Regions from separate parts of the Micromonospora sp. SD12 genome, predicted to be linked through region 2. Evidence: riboswitches for the same ligand, from Rfam matches in the RefSeq annotation. Region 2 holds a riboswitch; the other holds the start of a gene.
The links. Region 2 has a riboswitch for thiamine pyrophosphate ahead of thiE (thiamine phosphate synthase). Riboswitches for the same ligand answer to the same signal wherever they lie in the genome.
Positions count from the first base shown of each region.

Region 1 (4,403 bases), on a different contig from region 2:
AGCGGCCGGCCGTCGGCACCGGTCGTGACGAAGCCGGTCAGTTGGACCCGGCGGTCGCCGATCGAGGTGCCCCGGTCGAACAGGGCCCGGGAGGCGTAGTCGAGCACGGCGACGCGCACCGGGTCGCCGTCGGGCAGCGGCGGATAGTCGGACGGCTGCTGACGGGTGGCGACGGCGGTGCCGGCCTGCCCGGCCGCGTACGAGCCCAGGGCGGGCGGGGCGACCAGCAGCAGGCCCAGCACGGGCAGGATCAACAGCCAGCCGACCCGTGGCTCGTGGTGTCCGTGCCCGTCGTCGTGCCCGTGGCCGCCGTGCGAGCCGTCGCCCTCGTGTCCGTCGTGGTCGTCGTGGCCGGCGGGCGTACGCCGCAGCAGCGGGCGCAGCTCGTAGAAGAGGGTCATGACCGCGGCGGCCACCAGCAGCAGGCCGGCGGCGACCAGGAAGGGACGCAGCCCCTCCTTGACGTAGCGCAGGTGCAGGTCGGTGAGGCTGGCCCGGATCACCGCGCCCCCGAGCAGCAGCAGGACGACCGCCTGCGCCTGCCGGTTCACAGCAGCACCGCCCCGGTCGCGGCGGCCACCGCGACGGCCACCGCGAAGGTGGTCGGGGCGAACCGCAGCGCGAACCGCCGGCCGAAGACCCCGGCCTGCATCGAGATGAGCTTGAGGTCGACCATCGGCCCCACCACCAGGAAGACCAGTCGGGAGGTCAGCGAGAACTGCGACAGCGAGGCGGCGACGAAGGCGTCGGCCTCGGAGCAGAGGGAGAGCAGCACGGCGAGCGCGGCCAGCGCGAGCACCGACAGCACCGGCTCGTCGGCGAGGGTCTGCAACCAGCGCTCCGGCACCACGACGTTGATCGTGGCGGCGGCCGCCGCACCGATGACCAGGAAGCCACCGGCATGCGTCACGTCGTGCCGGACCGCCCCCCAGAACGCCCGCCCGCGCGAGCCGTCCGCCAACTCCGGCCGGCGCGGCAGCCGGATCCAGTCGGCCCGGCCGAGGCGCAGCCACAGCCAGCCCATGGCCATCGCGACGAGCAGGCTCGCGACCGCCCGGCCGAGGACCATCGCCGGGTCGTCGGGGAAGGCCACGGCGGTGGCGGTCAGCACGATCGGGTTGATCGCCGGGGCCGCGAGCAGGAACGCCAGGGCGGCGGCCGGGGTGACCCCGCGCCGGATCAGCGACCCGGCGATCGGCACCGCCCCGCACTCGCAGCCGGGCAGCACCACTCCGGCCGCGCTGGCCACCGGCACCGCGAGCGCGGGATGACGCGGCAGTGCCCGGGCCCAGAACGACCGGGGCACGAAGACCGCGATCACCGCGGAGAGCAGCACCCCGAAGACGAGGAACGGCACGGCCTGCACCATGACCGAGACGAAGACGGTGGTCCAGGTCTGCAACCGGGGCGCCGACAGGGCCCGGGCGAACGGGTCGCGGAAGACGACCAGCAGGATCAGCAGGCCGGCGAGCACCTCCACCGACCCGATCCGCCGCTCCGGGCCGCGCGGCGCCGGCTTCTGCTCGCGTACGCCCGGGGCGGCCACGCCCACCGCGCCCGGGTGCGGCCCGTCCGGCGCGCGGCGCTCAGCCTCGGATGTCACGTACGTGTCCCTCTGCCGGGTTTCCCAGTGGCCGCCCGAGAGTACCGGGCCGGGATGGACGGCGTCGATCGAACGCGCTGGTGAGCTGGGGAAAGATCACTTTGCTGGTTGATCTTCAAAGGTGTTAGCGTCGGCGCGACAACTTCACATCCGACAGGGGAGCGCACAGCGCTGAGAGTGCGGGCACCGCCCGCAGACCCTCGAACCTGATCTGGGTAATGCCAGCGCAGGGAGTTCGGTCGACCTCCAGCCGCGTCGACGTCCGGCACGTTCGGGCGCGGCGTGCGTCTTCTCCTGGTTCTCGTTCGGGACTGGGAGCAATCATGCGAGACAACAACACCGCCACCCGGTGGCGTACGGTCGACGTCGTCGTCGCCGCGGTGATCGCGGTGGCCTTCGGCGTCATCTTCTGGGCCTGGGGCCTGCTGTGGCGGGCCGTCGACCCGGCCTTCGCGTTCTTCCCCGCCGGCCAGGCGATCATGTACGGCGTCTGGCTGATCCCGGCCGTCCTCGGCGGCCTGGTGATCCGCAAGCCCGGCGCGGCGCTCTTCTGCGAGGCGGTGGCGGCGACGGTCTCGGCGCTGCTCGGCTCCGAGTGGGGCGGCATCACCATCGTCCAGGGCCTGATCCAGGGGCTCGGCGCCGAACTGGCCTTCGCCGCGTTCCGGTACCGCTCGTTCCGGCTGCCCACCGCGCTGATCGCCGGTGCGCTGACCGGCCTCGGCGCGGCGCTGTTCGACTTCTTCGTCTGGAACAGCGAGTACGCGCTGGGCAGCTACCGCATCCCGTACGCCCTGCTCACCATCGCCAGCGCCACGATCGTCGCGGGTGCCGGCGGCTGGGCCCTGACCCGCGCCCTGGCCACCACGGGCGCCCTGGACCGCTTCCCCGCCGCCCGCGACCGCACCCTGATCTGACAGGCCCGACGGAAGCGCGTTGATCATGAGGTTGACGGCGATGTGGATCTCCGTGAGCGCCGCCAACCTCATGATCGACGCCACGGGGCGGGACGGGAGGGGGACGGCGTGGGGGCGGTGACGCTGCGCGGGTTCGGGTGGCGGCACGCCGGGCGGCGGGCGTGGGCCGTACGCGGGGTCGATCTGCGCGTCGAGGCCGGCGAGCGGGTGCTGCTGCTCGGACCCTCCGGGGCCGGCAAGAGCACCCTGCTCGCCGCGCTGGCCGGGCTGCTGCCCGAGGACTCGGGCGAGCAGGAGGGCACCGTCGAGATCGACGGGCTCGACCCCCGCAAGGGCCGCGAACGGGTGGGCATCGTCTTCCAGGACCCGGAAAGCCAGCTCGTGATGGCCCGCAGCGGCGACGACGTGGCGTTCGGGCTGGAGAACCGGGGCACCCCCGCCGGAGAGATCTGGCCCCGCGTCGACGAGGCGCTGATGCGGGTCGGCTTCCCGTACCCCCGGGACCGCCCCACCGCCGCCCTGTCCGGCGGCGAGCAGCAGCGGCTCGCCCTGGCCGGCGTACTGGCCCTGCGCCCCGGGTTGCTGCTGCTCGACGAGCCGACCGCCAACCTCGACCCGACCGGCGCCGCGCTGATCCGGGCGGCCGTGGCCGGCGCGCTGGACGCCGACACCACGCTGATCCTTGTCGAGCACCGCGTCGCCGAGGCGCTGTCCCTGGTCGACCGGGTCGTCGTGCTCGAACCGGGCGGCGGCGTCCGCGCCGACGGCACGCCCGAGGCCGTCTTCGGTACGCACGGCGACGCGCTCGCCGACGAGGGCGTCTGGGTGCCCGGCCGACCGGTGCCACCCCGACACGCGACCGCGCCGCCCGGCGACGTGCTGGTCACCGCCGACCGGCTCGGCCTGCCGCCCCGGCTGGCGGCCGTCGACCTGGCGGTACGCGCCGGCGAGGCACTCGCCGTCGTCGGTCCCAACGGGGCCGGCAAGTCGACCCTCGCCCTGCTGCTCGGCGGCCTGCTCAGGCCCGGGACCGGCCGGGTCGCGGCGACGCCCGCACTGGCCGGCGACGACGCCCGCACTCCCCCGCACCGCTGGCGCGCCCCGGCGCTCGCCCGCCGGATCGGCTCGGTCTTCCAGGACCCGGAGCACCAGTTCGTCACCAACACCGTCTTCGACGAGCTGGCGCTCGGCCCGCGCCGCACCGGCCAGCCCGAGGCGGCGGTACGGTCCACGGTCGACACGCTGCTGGACCGGCTGCGGTTGACGAAGCTCGCGGCTGCCAACCCGTACACCCTCTCGGGCGGGGAGGCACGGCGGCTGAGCGTGGCGACCGCCCTGGCCACCGCGCCCCGCCTGCTCGTCTGCGACGAGCCGACCTTCGGTCAGGACCGGCGCACCTGGCTGGAGCTGGTGGACCTCTTCGCCGAACTGCGCGACGCCGGGCACGGCCTGGTCGCGGTCACCCACGACCCGGAGTTCGTGGCCGCCCTGGCGGATCGCCGAGTCGTCCTGGCGCGCCCGTGATCAGCTTCGAGCCGGTCGCCGCGCCGGATGCGCCGCTGGCCCGGCGCAACCCGGTGGCGAAGCTCGCCGCGGCGCTGGTCTTCTCGTTCATCCTGATCGCCACCCTCGACCCGGTGGCGCCGGCCATCGCGATCGCCGTCGAACTGGCCCTGCTGCCCCTGTTCGGGGTCCGCCTGCGGGTGTTGGCACGGCGGGCCTGGCCGCTGCTCGTCGGCGCCGTCGGCGTGGTGGTGACGCTGGTGCTGTTCGCGGCCGAGCGTTCCGGCCGGGTGCTGGTCGAGGCCGGCCCGGTGGTGGTCACGTCCGGGGTGCTGCTCACCGCGCTCGGCCTGGTGCTGCGCATGTTCGCGGTGGCGCTG
Region 1 covers NZ_JBQHDF010000021.1:81,051-85,453, reverse strand. Annotated here, with positions in the region: gene ACTMS2_RS26570 (TIGR03943 family putative permease subunit) at 1-551, opposite strand, end outside; gene ACTMS2_RS26565 (permease) at 548-1,546, opposite strand; TPP riboswitch at 1,749-1,854, shown strand; gene ACTMS2_RS26560 (ECF transporter S component) at 1,927-2,520, shown strand; gene ACTMS2_RS26555 (ABC transporter ATP-binding protein) at 2,629-4,044, shown strand; gene ACTMS2_RS26550 (energy-coupling factor transporter transmembrane component T family protein) at 4,041-4,403, shown strand, end outside.
Region 1: linked by a shared signal. The riboswitch ahead of ACTMS2_RS26560 (ECF transporter S component) and the one ahead of thiE (thiamine phosphate synthase) in region 2 are both predicted to bind thiamine pyrophosphate.

Region 2 (4,403 bases):
GGATCAGCCGGGACGTGAAGCTCACGCCACCCAGGTCGAAGCTCACCCCGTCACCCGCCCTGCGCGGCGCTGAGCACCTCGACGCGGTCGCCGTCGCGCAGCACGGTCGCCGGCCAGCCCGTACGCGGCACCACCTCGCCGTTGACCGCGACGGCGAGGCCGCGCTGCTGGTCGGTGACCGCGCGGACGAGGTCCGCCACCGTCGAGCCGCCGGGCAGGTTGCGCCCGGCACCGTTCACCGTCAGTTCCACGTGTGCTCCTCCTCGGGTACGAAGGGACCGGCCCGCCCGGCCGCCGCGACGTCCGGCCCGGCGGATCCCGTTGGTCCGGCGGCGGACGGCGCAGCGGCGGCACCCGCCCCGACGGGTGCGGACGGTGCGGCGGCACCCCCCGCGACAGCAGCGGACGGCGCGAACCGGGCCGGGGTGAAGGGGGCGAGCAGCGGGTCCACCACGCCCGTGACGACCAGGTCGGCGATCAGGTCGGCGGTGACCGGCGTGAGCACGATGCCGTGCCGGTGATGCCCGGTCGCGGCGAGCACGCCGGGCCGGCCGGGCAGCGGGCCGAGGATCGGGGCGTTGTCGGGGGTGCCGGGGCGCAGGCCGGCGAGGGTCTCCACCAGGTCGTACTCGGCCAGCTCGGGCAGCAGGTCGACAGCGGCGCGGAGCAGGCGCAGCACCGCCCCGGCGGAGACGTCGGTGTCGGAGCGCTCCTCGACGGTCGCGCCCACCACCACCTCCCCGTCGACGCGGGGGACGAGATAGACGTGCTCGCCGTCGGCGTACCCCCGGATGACGTGCCGGAAGCCCGGCGCGCCGCCACCGGGCGCGCGAAGCCGGACCATCTGGCCCTTCACCGGTCGCACCGGCAGTCCCGTCAGGGCCGCCGCGCCGCAGCCGGCCGCGACGACCGTGACCCGGGCGTCCACGTCGGACAGGGCACGCACGGCGGCGGGCACCAGCGCGGCGCCGGCCCGCTCGGCGGCCACGCGCAGCGCCGGCACCAGCCGGCGCGGGTCGACCTGGTGGTCGGTGGCGGCGAACGCCCCGCCGCGCACCCGGGGGGCCAGCGCCGGCTCGCGGTCCCGCAGCGCCGACGGGCGCAGCGGCGTCACCGGCAGCCCGATCCCCTGCTGGTACGCCCACAGCCGGCGCGCCTCGGCCAGGTCGTCGGCGGTCAGCCCGACCATCAGCGTGCCCTCGCTGCGGTAGCCGACGTCCACGCCGGTGGCGGCCGTCAGCTCGGCGGCGAACGCCGGCCAACGGGCGGCGGAGGCGGTCAGCAGCCCGGTCAGCTCGTGCTCGCCGAAGTACGCCTCCGCGACCGGGGCGAGCATCCCGGCGGCGACGTGGGACGCGCCGGAGCCCGGGGCGGGATCGTGCACGACGACCCGCAGTCCGCGCTGCGCGCAGCGCCAGGCGATCGCCAGCCCGACCGGTCCCGCCCCCAGCACGGCGACGTCCGGCCGGTTCAGCACCCCAGGGCTCCCAGCAGTTCCGCCGTCGCCCGGGCCGGATCGGCAGCCCCGGAGAGCGCCCCCACCACCGCCACCCCGTACGCCCCGGCCGTCAGCAGCGCGGGCACGTCGGCGGCGGTCACCCCGCCGATCGCGACGACCGGCACGTCCACGGCGGCGGCGACGGCGCGTACCCCGGCCGGGCCGATCGGTGCCGGCAGCCCATCCTTGGTGCTGGTGGCGTTGCAGGGGCCAACGCCCAGGTAGCTGGCTCCGGCGGCGACCGCCTCGGCCGCCGTACCCGGCTCGCGGGCGGTGGCGCCGAGCACCGCCGTCGCGCCGAGCACCCGGCGGGCCGCCCCGACCGGCAGGTCGTCCGCGCCGACGTGCCCACCGGCGGCGCCCACCGCCAGCGCCACGTGCAGCCGGTCGTTCACCAGGCAGGTGGCGTCGTACCGGGCGCAGAGCGCGACGACCCGGCGGGCCAGGTCGTACGCCTCCCGGTCGGTGGCGTCGTCGGTCACCCGGACCTGCACGACCAGTTCCGCGCGGGCCACCGGAAGGGCGGCCCGCAGCACGGCGAGCGGATCCCGCCCGGGGCGGGTGTCGGTGATGAGATGCAGTCGTCCGAGGGACGGCACGGCAACACTCCTCCCTGCGCCGGCATTACCCGGATCAGGTTCGACGGTCGGGGGCTCACAGCCCCCCTCTCAGCCCGGTGTACCGGGCTCCCGTGGGTCACTTGCGGGTGTCACCGTACGACGGATCGCCGGATCCGCCAAGGTCGAGCTGCGGATTTCACACCGACCGCCCGAACCCGAGGGACGGGGCGGCGCATGACCGTCCCGTCACGCGATGCTGTCCGGATGCCCTCCGCCGCCCGGGTACCGCCCCGCCTGGCCGTCCTGCCGTTCCGGGCCAGCACCGCGATCGCCGACGGCCTTCTGACCTGGACGATGCTGCGCGGGCCGTCCTGGCGGCGGTTCCTCCCCGACGTTCACGTGCACCGCGACGGCTACCGCGCCGACGACCACCGCATGTGGTGCGACGCGGTCGCACTGGCGCTGCCGATCGGCGGGCGATCGCCGGCCGCAGCGCCGCGTACCTGTGGGGCGTCGACCTGCTGGCCCGGGACGCGCCGGTCACCGTCCTGCTGCCGCGCGCCGCACGGATGCGCCTCCACCCGCGTCTCCGGGTGACCCGATCCGTGGTGCCGGATTCCGACCGTACGCGCTTCGGCGGCCTGCCCGTCACCACCGGGTCGACCTGGCGTGGCCGACCCTGCGCGTCGCGGTCGAGTACGACGGTGACCACCACCGGGAGCGCGCCCACTTCCGTCAGGACGTCGCCCGGCTGGACGCGCTGCGCGCGGCCGGCTGGATCGTCCTCCGCTTCACCGCCGACGACGTGCTCCGACACCGGGCCCGCACCGCCGCCCTGGTGAGCCAGGCCCTCCGCGAGCGCCACACCTCCGCCTGACCCACCGACGCCACGCCACGGGGCGGCCGGCCGATCGGCCAGCCAGCCGGACCGGTGCTCGGCCGGTAGGCCGGGGTGGTCGGTCGCCCGGCCCGGTGGAACACCATGGGTGCCTCCGCCACTCCTTGACACCCATGACGTTCCACTGACAGGCACGCGGTAGCGGCTGCGCCCCCGCCCCTGGCGCCAGCATCAGCATCATCGGCGGGCGGGCGGGTCTGCGGGTGACTGGTGGCGCACCGCTCCCGGACGAGGCAGGGCCGGCGCGTCCCGTCAGAAGATCGCGCGCAGGGCGTCGAGGTCCTCGTCGGTGGGCTGCCAGGTGCCCGCCTCCGCGTTGGCGCGTACCTGCTCCGGCGTGGTGGCGCCGGCGATCACCGAGGTCACCGCCGGCTGGGCGGCGAGCCCGCCGATGGCCACCTGGAGCATCGAGAGCCCCCGCTCGGCGGCGTACGCCTCGATCGCCTCGATGGTGTCCCAGTCGGCGGCGGCGAGACGCTGCGCGTACCGGCCGCCACCGGCGAGGCGGCTGCCGGCCGGCGGGGCCTCGTTGCGCCTGTACTTGCCGGTGAGCAGCCCGTTGGCCAGCGGGAAGAACGGCAGCAGCCCGAGGCCGAACCGCTCGCACGCCGGTACCACCTCGGCCTCGACGCCGCGTTCCAGCAGGCTGTAGTGGTTCTGCGCGCTGATGAACCGGGACCGGCCGTTCGACGAGGCCACCCAGTCGGCGTCGGCGATCTGCCAGCCGGCGAAGTTGGAGTTGCCCAGGTAGCGGACCTTGCCGGCCCGCACGAGGTCGTCGAGCGCGGCGAGCGTCTCGTCGATCGGGGTGCCGGGGTCGGGCTCGTGCATCTGGTACAGGTCGATGTGGTCGGTGCCGAGCCGGCGCAGCGACGCCTCCACCGCCCGGGCGATGTAGCGGCGCGCGCCCCGGGCGCCGAAGTCGGGGCCGTTCATGCCCTCCATGTCCATGCCGAACTTGGTGGCCACCACCACGTCGTCGCGCCGGCCCTTGAGCGCCTGGCCCAGCTGTTCCTCCGAGCCGCCCTGCGGTTCGCCGTAGATGTCGGCGCTGTCGAAGAAGTTGATCCCGGCGTCGAGCGCGGCGTCGACCACCGCCCGGGTGCCGTCGAGGTCGAGCTTGCGGCCGAAGTTGTTGCAGCCGACGCCGACCACGGACACCACGAGCCCGGAGTCGCCCAACCGGCGGTAGGTCATCTCTGTCACGAGATCCACCCTATGCCGGCCACGAGCCGCACGCCGAGGAGCTGGAAACCGGCCCGCCCTGGTCAGCCGCGCACGACGGCGACGGCAAGGGCGACGGCGACGGGGCGGGCGACGACCCCGCCGACCGCGAAGAGGCGGTCGGCGGGGGTCAGGCCACGTCCCAGACCGGCTCCGGGGTCTCCACCACCTCGTTGTCGCCCCGGAACAGCACGAACCGGTCGAAGGTGCGGGTGAACCAGCG
Region 2 covers NZ_JBQHDF010000005.1:48,708-53,110, reverse strand. Annotated here, with positions in the region: gene ACTMS2_RS12530 (thiazole synthase) at 1-46, opposite strand, end outside; gene thiS (sulfur carrier protein ThiS) at 51-251, opposite strand; gene thiO (glycine oxidase ThiO) at 242-1,477, opposite strand; gene thiE (thiamine phosphate synthase) at 1,471-2,097, opposite strand; TPP riboswitch at 2,092-2,200, opposite strand; gene ACTMS2_RS12510 (hypothetical protein) at 2,323-2,655, shown strand; gene ACTMS2_RS12505 (endonuclease domain-containing protein) at 2,564-2,935, shown strand; gene ACTMS2_RS12500 (aldo/keto reductase) at 3,209-4,171, opposite strand; gene ACTMS2_RS12495 (ABC-F family ATP-binding cassette domain-containing protein) at 4,311-4,403, opposite strand, start outside.